DNA from 3 places in the Chitinophaga lutea genome. Region 3 is predicted to be linked to each of the others. Evidence: riboswitches for the same ligand, from Rfam matches in the RefSeq annotation. Region 3 holds a riboswitch; each other region holds the start of a gene.
What was found. A riboswitch is a leader RNA that binds a small molecule or an ion and turns the genes downstream of it on or off. The one in region 3 is predicted to bind cobalamin.
Positions count from the first base shown of each region.

Region 1: it holds a riboswitch for cobalamin, as region 3 does, so the genes downstream of both, EGT74_RS01595 (ribonucleoside-diphosphate reductase small subunit) here and EGT74_RS19170 (TonB-dependent receptor plug domain-containing protein) in region 3, are expected to answer to the same signal.
Region 2: it holds a riboswitch for cobalamin, as region 3 does, so the genes downstream of both, EGT74_RS06200 (TonB-dependent receptor plug domain-containing protein) here and EGT74_RS19170 (TonB-dependent receptor plug domain-containing protein) in region 3, are expected to answer to the same signal.

Region 1 covers NZ_RPDH01000001.1:413,269-416,547, forward strand. The annotation lists gene EGT74_RS01590 (hypothetical protein) at 1-1,110, shown strand, start outside; cobalamin riboswitch at 1,293-1,509, shown strand; gene EGT74_RS01595 (ribonucleoside-diphosphate reductase small subunit) at 1,631-2,602, shown strand; gene EGT74_RS01600 (ribonucleoside-diphosphate reductase subunit alpha) at 2,645-3,279, shown strand, end outside.
Region 2 covers NZ_RPDH01000001.1:1,586,881-1,590,159, reverse strand. The annotation lists gene EGT74_RS06205 (DUF6580 family putative transport protein) at 1-12, opposite strand, end outside; gene EGT74_RS06200 (TonB-dependent receptor plug domain-containing protein) at 30-1,943, opposite strand; cobalamin riboswitch at 2,047-2,273, opposite strand; gene EGT74_RS06195 (APC family permease) at 2,313-3,279, shown strand, end outside.
Region 3 covers NZ_RPDH01000002.1:1,715,088-1,718,366, reverse strand. The annotation lists gene EGT74_RS19170 (TonB-dependent receptor plug domain-containing protein) at 1-1,098, opposite strand, end outside; cobalamin riboswitch at 1,221-1,420, opposite strand; gene EGT74_RS19165 (LytR/AlgR family response regulator transcription factor) at 1,553-2,329, opposite strand; gene EGT74_RS19160 (sensor histidine kinase) at 2,326-3,279, opposite strand, start outside.

The DNA of each region.
Region 1 (3,279 bases), on a different contig from region 3:
CGCCACATCACCCGCAGCCTCGATAACCGGGCCGAGGAGCTGAGCGACGAAAGCCGCATCATCAACGAGCAGCTCAACAATGTGAGCAAACTCTCCACCCTGGCCCTGCGCATGTACGGCATGTACCTCAAGCTGGGCCATGCCCGGGACGAGAAGGATTCCCACATGCTGAAAAGCTTTTTCGAGACCAACCTGCCCGGCGTACGGCAGGGCAGCATGAGCTTTTACGAGCGCATCTACCTGTACCAGGCGTACTGCTGGTATTATTACATCCTCCAGGACTTCGTGATGTATTACCGGTATACCCAGAAGTGGGTGGACCTGTTCACCGAATACCCCGTGCTGAAAGACACGGATGTGGACCTGTATATCAAAGCCCTGCATAACCTGCTTACGGCGCACTTCCACACCATGAACCACGAGAAGTTCATCGAGGTGCTGGGCGTGATGGAGAGTTTCATCATCGAAAAGGAAGAAAGCCTCAACGAAAACACCCGTACCTCCGCCTTCGTGTACCTGTACACGAGCAAGATCAACAGCCACTTCCTCGACGGTACTTTTACCGAGGGGCTGAAGCTGGTGGCCGAGGTGGAGGAAAAAATCTCCGAGCACCAGCTGACAGTGGACCAGCACCGGGTGCTGGTGTTCTATTACAAGATCGCCTGCCTGTATTTCGGCAGCGGCGACAATAACAACGCCATTGTTTACCTGAACAAGATCATCCACCTGCGCATCGGCAACCTGCGAGCAGACATCCAGTGTTTTGCGCGCATCCTCCACCTGATCGCGCATTACGAGCTGGAGAACTACAGCCTGGTGGAATACCTCATCAAATCCGTGTACCACTTCATCGCCAAGAACAAAGACCTTAGCCAGGTGATGGAAGAGATCCTCAAGTTCCTCCGCAAAAACATGTACGCCAACCCCAAGGCGCTGCGCACGGCGTTCAGGGATCTGAAGGAAAAGCTCGAAGTGATCGCCAAAAACCCGTACGAGCGGCGCAGTTACCTGTACCTCGACATCGTGAGCTGGCTGGAAAGCAAAATCGAAGGCATTCCCGTGCAGGAGGTGATCAGGAAGAAGTTCCTCAACAAGGTGCCGCGGATTTAAGCAGGCGTGCCAGTTTCCCGACACATTTAACCTTTATTTCATATCAGGGGCGTGCATATCCATGTGTAAAAGTCGGGAATGTACACCCCTGCTACCTTCGCAAAATTGTTGTTTTCTTTATCCACATAGGGGGATAACTTATGAGTTTGCCTGGCTGCTCCGATCGTTACATTTGCATCAGTTCTTGACTTCGTTGCTTTGGCTTCTATCGAAAACAAAACGTGTGAATTAATAGGGAATCGTGTGGAACTCACGAGCAGACGCGCTACTGTGATCCCCTGACCCGTTTACCAACGGAAGATGCCGGAAACCTCCTACATGCCACTGTCCCGGAAACGGGGCGGGAAGGCACACCCGGCAAGGGAAAGCCAGGAGACCTGCCAAAGCAATGTTTTTGTCAAAACCTTCGCGAAACAAGGTAATGGCGATTTTGACCCTTAGAGTATCACTTCCAGGATATCATGCCGCCGTCCCCTCCCGTGAATAACAGGACAGTAAAGCCATATAAAAAAATATTTGTATGAGTAACGAGAATGAGATTTTATTGAAAGACAACAAAGACCGCTTTGTGCTGCTGCCGATTAACTATCCCGCTATCTGGGAACAGTATAAAAGGCACGAGGCCAGTTTCTGGACGGCGGAGGAGATTGATTTGTCGAGCGACCTGAAAGACTGGGCCGGCCTCAACGACGGCGAGCGCCACTTCATTTCGCATGTACTGGCCTTTTTCGCCGCGTCCGACGGGATCGTGAACGAGAACCTGGCGGTGAACTTCATGAGCGAAGTACAGATACCCGAAGCGCGCTGTTTCTATGGTTTCCAGATCATGATGGAAAACATCCACTCCGAAACCTATGCGCTGCTGATCGACACGTACATAAAAGACCCCGCTGAAAAAGACCGGCTGTTCCATGCCATCGACACCGTGCCTGCCGTGAAAAGAAAAGCGGAATGGGCGCTGCGCTGGATCGAGAACGGCAGCTTCGCCCAAAGGCTGGTAGCTTTTGCGGCCGTGGAAGGCATTTTCTTCAGCGGCAGCTTCTGCTCCATCTTCTGGCTGAAAAAACGCGGCCTGATGCCCGGTCTTACCTTCTCCAACGAGCTGATCAGCCGCGACGAAGGACTGCACTGCGAATTCGCCTGCCTCCTCTACTCCATGCTGCAGGGCAAACTCAGCGAACAGGAAGTGCATGAGATCATCGGCGACGCCGTGGCCATCGAAAAAGAATTCATCACCGACGCACTGCCGGCCGCACTGATCGGCATGAACGCCGACCTGATGAAACAATACATCGAGTTCGTGGCAGACCGCTGGCTGGTGGCACTGGGCTGCAAAAAAATGTTCAACAGCACCAACCCCTTCGATTTCATGGAAATGATCTCCCTGCAGGGCAAAACCAACTTCTTCGAAAAACGCGTGGGCGATTACCAGAAAGCGGGCGTAATGGGCACCAAAGAAACCCAGACGTTCAGCCTCGACGAAGACTTCTAATCAACTCCATATAAATTTTTCACCCATTAAATTCATTACACTATGTTCGTTATAAAAAGAGACGGAAGAAAAGAGTCTGTCAAATTTGACAAGATCACGGCAAGGGTAGAGAAACTGTGTTACGGACTGGCGCCTGAATATGTAGATTCAATAGATGTAGCGAAGAAAGTGATCCAGGGTTTATACGACGGCGTAACCACCACCGAGCTGGACAACCTGGCTGCGGAAACCGCCGCGTCCCTCACCACCAAGCATCCTGACTATGCGCAGCTGGCTTCCCGCATCGCGGTGAGCAACCTGCATAAAAATACCATCAAGTCGTTTTCCCAGACGATGAAAATCCTGTACGAATACATCGACCCGAAAACCGGCAAACCCGCCGGCCTGCTGAGCGACGAGGTATGGGACATTATCCGGGAGAATGCGGACATCCTCGATTCCACCATCATTTACGACCGCGACTTCGCCTTTGACTACTTCGGTTTCAAAACGCTGGAGCGTTCGTACCTGCTGAAAATCGACGGCAAGATCGCCGAGCGCCCCCAGCATATGTTCATGCGTGTGGCCGTTGGTATCCACAAGGAAGATATCGACTCCGCGATCAAAACGTACAACCTGATGAGCGAGCGCTGGTTCACACACGCCACGCCCACCCTCTTCAACGCCGGCACGCCCAA
Region 2 (3,279 bases), on a different contig from region 3:
TTTAACAGACATACCAATGATTTAAAACGTTAAAGTTGAAATGCGATACCGGCCTGCATGGTGAAGCCCTGCACCGAATATCCGTAAATTTCCCAGTATTTCCTGTTGTTGGTGATGTTGTTGGCATTCACGAACACGCGGCCGGCATTGTTGAAACGGAACTCCGCATACATGTCCCAGATGGTGTAAGCCTTGAGCGGATGCGGTACGCCGGAGAACGAGCCGGGCGCATAATAAATATCGTCGCGGTCGCCGGTGTGGCGGATATTGGTGCCCACATAAAATTTGGAGAAGCGGTAACCCACATTCAGGCTGCCGGTATGTGCGGGCCGGCGCGCGAGGTTGTTGTACGAGGTGTCTTTACCGGGAACGGATGCCTGCGTGGTCACTGCGCCGTCCACATACGTGTAGAACGCTTTGATTTCAAGGCCTTTCACGGGACGGGCGGTTACTTCCACTTCCACACCTTTATCGTTCTGTTTATTATAGTTCACGTATTTGTAGTTGATGTAGGAAATCACATCCTTGATGTCCCGTTTGAAACCGGTCACCCGCAGGTCGAGCTTGTCACCCAGCAGCGAGGTTTGCGCACCGGCCTCATAGCTGGTCGCTTTTTCGGGCTTCAGCAGCGGGTTGCCCCACCTGCTGTACAGGGAAGTCAATGTGGGCGCTTTGAACCCGGAAGCGATGCTGGCGAAAACTTTCACTTTGTCCGCGACCAGGTACGAGGGATTGAGGGTGTAGGTAAAGTGATTGCCGAACTGGGAATGCAGGGTGTAACGGCCACCTGCTTCAAAGCTGAAACCACGGAGGTTTTTGATGAACAGGGAGGCATACGGGCTGGTGTTGTACTGGCTGCCGATACCGAATGTGCGGGTGCCGGTCAGCGTGGTGTCCATCAGTTCCGTTTTGCGGTATTCCACCCCCACGAGCGCCTGCAGCCAGCTGTTGATGTCGTAGTGGCCGTACAGGTCGCCGAAGTAGGCGCGCCCGTCGAGGTCGGTGGTGCCCCAGGCCGATTCATCGTGCCGCGTCACTTTCTGGTACCCGAAATTCGCATACAATTTGCCTTTGCCGAGGTCGTACAGGCTGCGGATGCCGGTGTGCACCATGTTGGATTTGTTGTTGTTGGTCAGGTTGTCCTGGAACGACCCGCCGTCGTACGCGCTTTTATAATCCGAGAAAAGGATGTAAGGCGTGAAGCGGAGCTGTTCGGTAGCCTGGATGCCTACGTTGGCCATGAAGCTGTTCTGCTTGTACCCGTCGCGATCGAACTTCGGGTTGGCCACCGTGTCGAAAGGCGCAGCTTCGGAGATGCCGTCTGTTTCAAAATGCGTGAAGGCTATATTGTAGTCTACATTTTCGTGTTTGCCCTGCAGGCCGGCCGTACCTTTCAGGCTACGGTTGCTGCCCCAGGAGAGGTTACCGAAACCACCCACGGGTTTGTTGCCGCCTTTTTTGGTGATGATGTTGATGATGCCGGCGATGGCGTCGGCGCCGTAGAGGGTCGACTGTGTGCCGCGGAGTATTTCGATGCGTTCCACCGCGTCGATGGGCAGCAGGCGGAGGTCGATCGCGCCGCCGGTGAGGCCGGTGGCATCAGCTACCGGGATGCCGTCAAGCAGAATGGGGGTGTATTGCGAAGTGGCGCCCCGGAAGTAGAGCTCCTTGTTTTTACCGGGATTGGAACCGGCGCCGTTGATAACGATACCGGCCTGTTCGTTGAGCACATCGGTAACGGTGCGGCCCACATTCCTTTCGATTTGTTCACGGGTGATCACCGTCAGCACTTTACCGGTTTCACTTTGTTTTTTAGCGAACTTGGTGGCGGTCACCACTACCGTGTTGAGCTGGGAAACGCCTGCGGAATCCTGTTCCTGGGCGAAAGCCGGTGCGGCGGTCATGAGTGCGATGGCCAGCAACGGGAAGTTGGTTGTTTTCATGTAAATGAAAGGTTGACAGATTTTAGGCTTGCAGGGGGAAATTGAAAAGTATCACATGCGCGTCGGTGCACGACACCCTCCGCTTTTCACCCGAAAGCGCGGATTGAATAAAAGGCAGGCGGCAGGTCTTCTGGCTTTCCCGCTTTCCGGTGGTACCTTCCCATCCTGCCGTCAGACAGAACAGTGGTTGCAGATACCGGAAAACGTTCCCTTCAAATGCAGGGAGCGGGATTACAGCTACGGGGATAGCTCCGGATTTTCACCGGATTCCCTATTAATGCCCTGGAGGCGATGTTATCGCCCTGGACAACCGTTTACCGGGGGCAAACCTACGGATATTTTATCTAAATAATCGGTTATCTTGTAAGTATGAGCATTAAACCGAAGCTGGGTCCCTTCGACCTTACCATGATAGTGGTTGGACTGGTGATTGGAATGGGAATTTTCAGAACGCCCATCAGCGTTGCCCGCGAAACGGGGACGCCTGTTCTGTTTTACACGGTGTGGGTACTGGGTGGACTGGTCACCCTTTGCGGCGCGCTCACCTACGCCGAGATCGGTTCGCGCTTCCCCGTGGCCGGCGGTTTTTACAAAGTACTATCCTACGGCTTCCATCCCGCCTATTCCTTCATGATCAACTGGACGCTCGTGATTTCAAACGCCGCGTCCGTGGCGGCGGTATGCCTTGTAGGCGCGGAATACATCGGTCCCGTGCTGCTGCCGGAAACGCTGCAGCATGAAGGCGGGCGCAAGGGCATCGCCATCGGCGCGATCGTTCTGCTGTACATCATCAATATGCTCGGCATCCGCATGAGCGCCAGCTGGCAGAACGTGCTCACGGTGTTCAAGATCACGCTCGTGCTGATGCTGTGCCTGGCTGCATTTACCAATCATATTGCGCCCGCGCCGCTGCAGGCGGCGGCGCCCGTCACGCATGGCTGGGCCTACATCTTCGGTGCGGCGCTCGTGCCCGTGTTCTTTACTTACGGCGGTTACCAGCAAACCATCAACTTCGGCAGCGATGTGCGGGAGCCGTCGAAGAACATGCCGAAAGCCATCTTCCTCGGCATCACCATCATTTTGCTGCTGTACATCACCGTGAATTATTCCTACGTGAAAGTGATGGGCTTCGAGCAGCTGAAACAAACCGATGCGCTGGCGGCCCGCATGGCCGGCGTTTTCTTCGGCGAATACGGGTTCAAGATCACTTCCGTGCTGCTCTTCCTTTCCGTGCTGGGCTATGCCAATGTGAACCTGATGAGCAACCCGCGCATGTATTACGCGATGGCGGAAGACGGTGTGTTGCCCGCGGTATTCAAACGGGTGAACGGAAAAA
Region 3 (3,279 bases):
GCCGCCCATCTCGTATTTATATACGCCGGAAGTTTTTACATCCGTTAACCCGCTGCGGTAATCGATACCACCGGTAAAGGACAGCGCCGGCAGAACAGGCACATGTACATACGCATCCAGGAAATGTTCCTTCCCTTCATAGAACCCTTTGCTATAGCCGTCAAAGGCGGATTCCCTGATCAGGGAGTCGTTGAGGTAATTCCTTTTGGTGGCCGTAAAGTTGTACAGGAGGTTCAGCTTCACTTTGCCCAGCGTCAGTTCATTGCGGACACCCGTCTGCAGGTTGGATAAATTGTAGGTGTAGTCCTTGTCGTCGGTGAAAGCATCCGCATCCAGCCGGCCGTTGTATTTCGTGTAACGCAGGAAGGGCGTTATTTTCGCGACGTTTTTAACCCTGAAGCCAAGGTTGGCCATGAAGGCGTTTTGCTCATAGCCGTCTTTATCGAACTTGCCGGTGTTGTTTTTGTCGGTGGATTCGCTGAAGCCGTCTGTTTTGTAATGGGTAAAGCCTACGTTATAATTGAAGAAATCGGCGCTGCCGTTGAGGCCCGCGTTGAGTTTCCTCGTGTTGTAGCTGCCATAGGCGGCGGAGGCGAAGGGGGCGATGATTTTCCTGCTGTCGCCCTGCCGGGTAATGATGTTGATCACACCGGCCACGGCGTCGGAGCCATAGAGGGTAGACTGGCTGCCTTTCAGGATTTCTATGCGTTCGATGTTTTCCACGGGCATCAGCCTGAAATCAAAGTTGCTGCTGGAGCCGGAAGCATCATAAACAGGAGCGCCATCTATCATGATGAGCGTATAATCCGATTTTGCACCACGGAGGAAGATCGATTTGTCTTTCCCGGGATTGCTGTTGGCGCCGCTGACAGACAAGCCGGTTTGTTCATTCAATAGCTGGGAGAGGTCTTTGCCGCCGCTCCGGTCGAGCTGCTCGCGGGTGATCACGGAGATCACCTTGCCCGTTTCCGATGTTTTTTTGGGATACTTCGTAGCGGTGACCACTACTTCATCCAGCGCTCTTGTTGCGGTTGAATCCTGCGCCTGCGCGTGCATTGCCGCCAGCAGGGCCGATAACGTGAGTAACCTTTTTGTCATGCTCATAGTTTTTGAATTGACGAACTATGAGCCTTCGGAAAAAAAATGAATACGAAACAGAAATGAAATGTCTCCTGCAGTAAGACGGTTTCACCCCGGCCTTTCACCCGAAAGCTCGTTGATGTTGTTGACGATAACCGGCAGGTCTTCTGGCTCGTTTCCTTGTTCATGACCTTCCCGTCCGGTTTGAGAGGACAGTGGTGTGGAGAATGAACAGCTTGATGAAACTTACAGCTACGGGGATAGCACCGGATTTACACCGGTTTCCCTTTTAATCCCGGCCCGCGTTGACAGGCTGGGAACCAATTATGGGTGCAAATGTAATAAAGAGTTTCGGGTTTGCGGTGTTCTTTATTTGGTATTCCGGCGATTAACAACCCGGTGGGGATGCGGGGAAGGGAACTTTGTAGAAACGGGCTTGAATAGTAATGCTCCTCATGGCGGGCGCCTTCCTTCAGTGTAATGGTTTCCCTTCCATCCAGGCCAGTAACGCCGGGGCCTTTGTTTTGCTTACCACGATGCGCTCGGGAGTGCCTACATCCAGCTTCACCACCAGCCGCCTGTTGAAAAAATGCTCGGCCATTACCAGCGCATCACGGTGAATGATGAACTGGCGGTTGGCTCTGAAGAACAGTTGCGGGTCGAGCTGCGGCTCCAGCTCGTCCAGCGTTTCCTTCAGGAGGTAGGTCTGCAGGTCGCGTGTGTATACGGTTACCGTGCCGCCGGCGGAATGGATGAAGGCCATGTCTGCTGTTTTTACGGGGATGATCTTGTCATTCCTGAACACGAGCAGGCTGCCTTTATAATGGGGTTGCAGTTGGGCCATCAGCGCAGAGAGGCGGTCATTCGCGGTCGCGCCCTGGCCGCCCAGGACCTGTTTCAGTTGCTCGTATTTGCGGAGGCTGCCGGCCAGCCGGCTTTCGTCTACCGGTTTCAGCAGATAATCGATACCATTCGCCTCGAAGGCCTGTATGGCGTATTGGTCGAATGCGGTGCAGAAAATGACCGGACATGTAACCGTCACGCTCCGGAAGATCTCGAAACAAAGCCCGTCTGCCAGCTGGATATCGGAAAGCACGAGGTCCGGCGGCGGATGGTTTTGGAACCACGCTACGGCGGCTTTTACGGTAGGCAGGATGTCGGTGACCTGCAAGCCTTTATGCAGGCGCTGCGCCATGGCCTTCAGCTCTCTGGCCGTTTTGGCTTCGTCTTCAATGATCAGGATGTTCATGGTTTGCCATCTAATAAAAAAACGCTTACTGAAAATTCACGGGACTGTTCGGTTATGTTGATGTCGCGGCCGGCGAGTATCCTGTATCGTTCACGGATATTGCTCAGGCCGGTGCCGGTGCCCGTGTTTTCACCGGCCGCGGTTTTCCGTTGCAGGGAATTGCTGACCACCAGCCGGTCGGGTGCTTCCGCATGTATGCTGATTCGCAGGGGCGTTTCGGCGGTGGCTACGTTGTGCTTCACGGCGTTCTCGATCAGCAGTTGCAGGGTGGCAGGCGGAATTTTTTTGTGGTGATACTGCGGGGGGATCCGGATGTCCGCCACCAGGGCGTCTTCAAAACGTTCCCGGAGTATATGGAGGTAGGCCCCGATGAAATCCAGCTCTACCCGCAGCTCCACCAGGTCGGCCATACGGCTGCCCAGCAGGTAACGGTACACTTCAGAGAGCCGCTGGATGAACTCCCTGGCCGCCGGTTCCTCCACCATACTGCGCAAGGTGCCGAGGGAATTGAACAGGAAGTGTGGACTGATCTGCTCCTGCAAAAGGCTCAGCCGCGCCTGGAGGTTCTCCTGCTTCAGGCGTTCATTTTCCAGTTTGGGCTGCTGGCTCACGGCAGCCATCTGTAGCAGGAAAGCGATGAAGTATAAAAAACCGCCCACCACCAACCCCCTGGCGGCCAGTACGCCGTAAACGGCCCGCATGCCCATTTGCAGCGCTTCTATACGGTTCCTGACCTCCGCCACGTCGCGCAACAGGTAAAAGAGCGCTATCGAGATGACGATACAACCGGTTACCGACACCAGGGCTTTCCATCCGTAGCCGGCCGGCCGGTTCCGTTGAATGATATACTGTATCCATAACCAGCTGAAGAAAGCATTGGCGAAAGAAGCCGGGAAAGTGGACCAGGAAGATAACATCTCTTCCCGGTGCGCCCGCAGCACCTGCCCCAG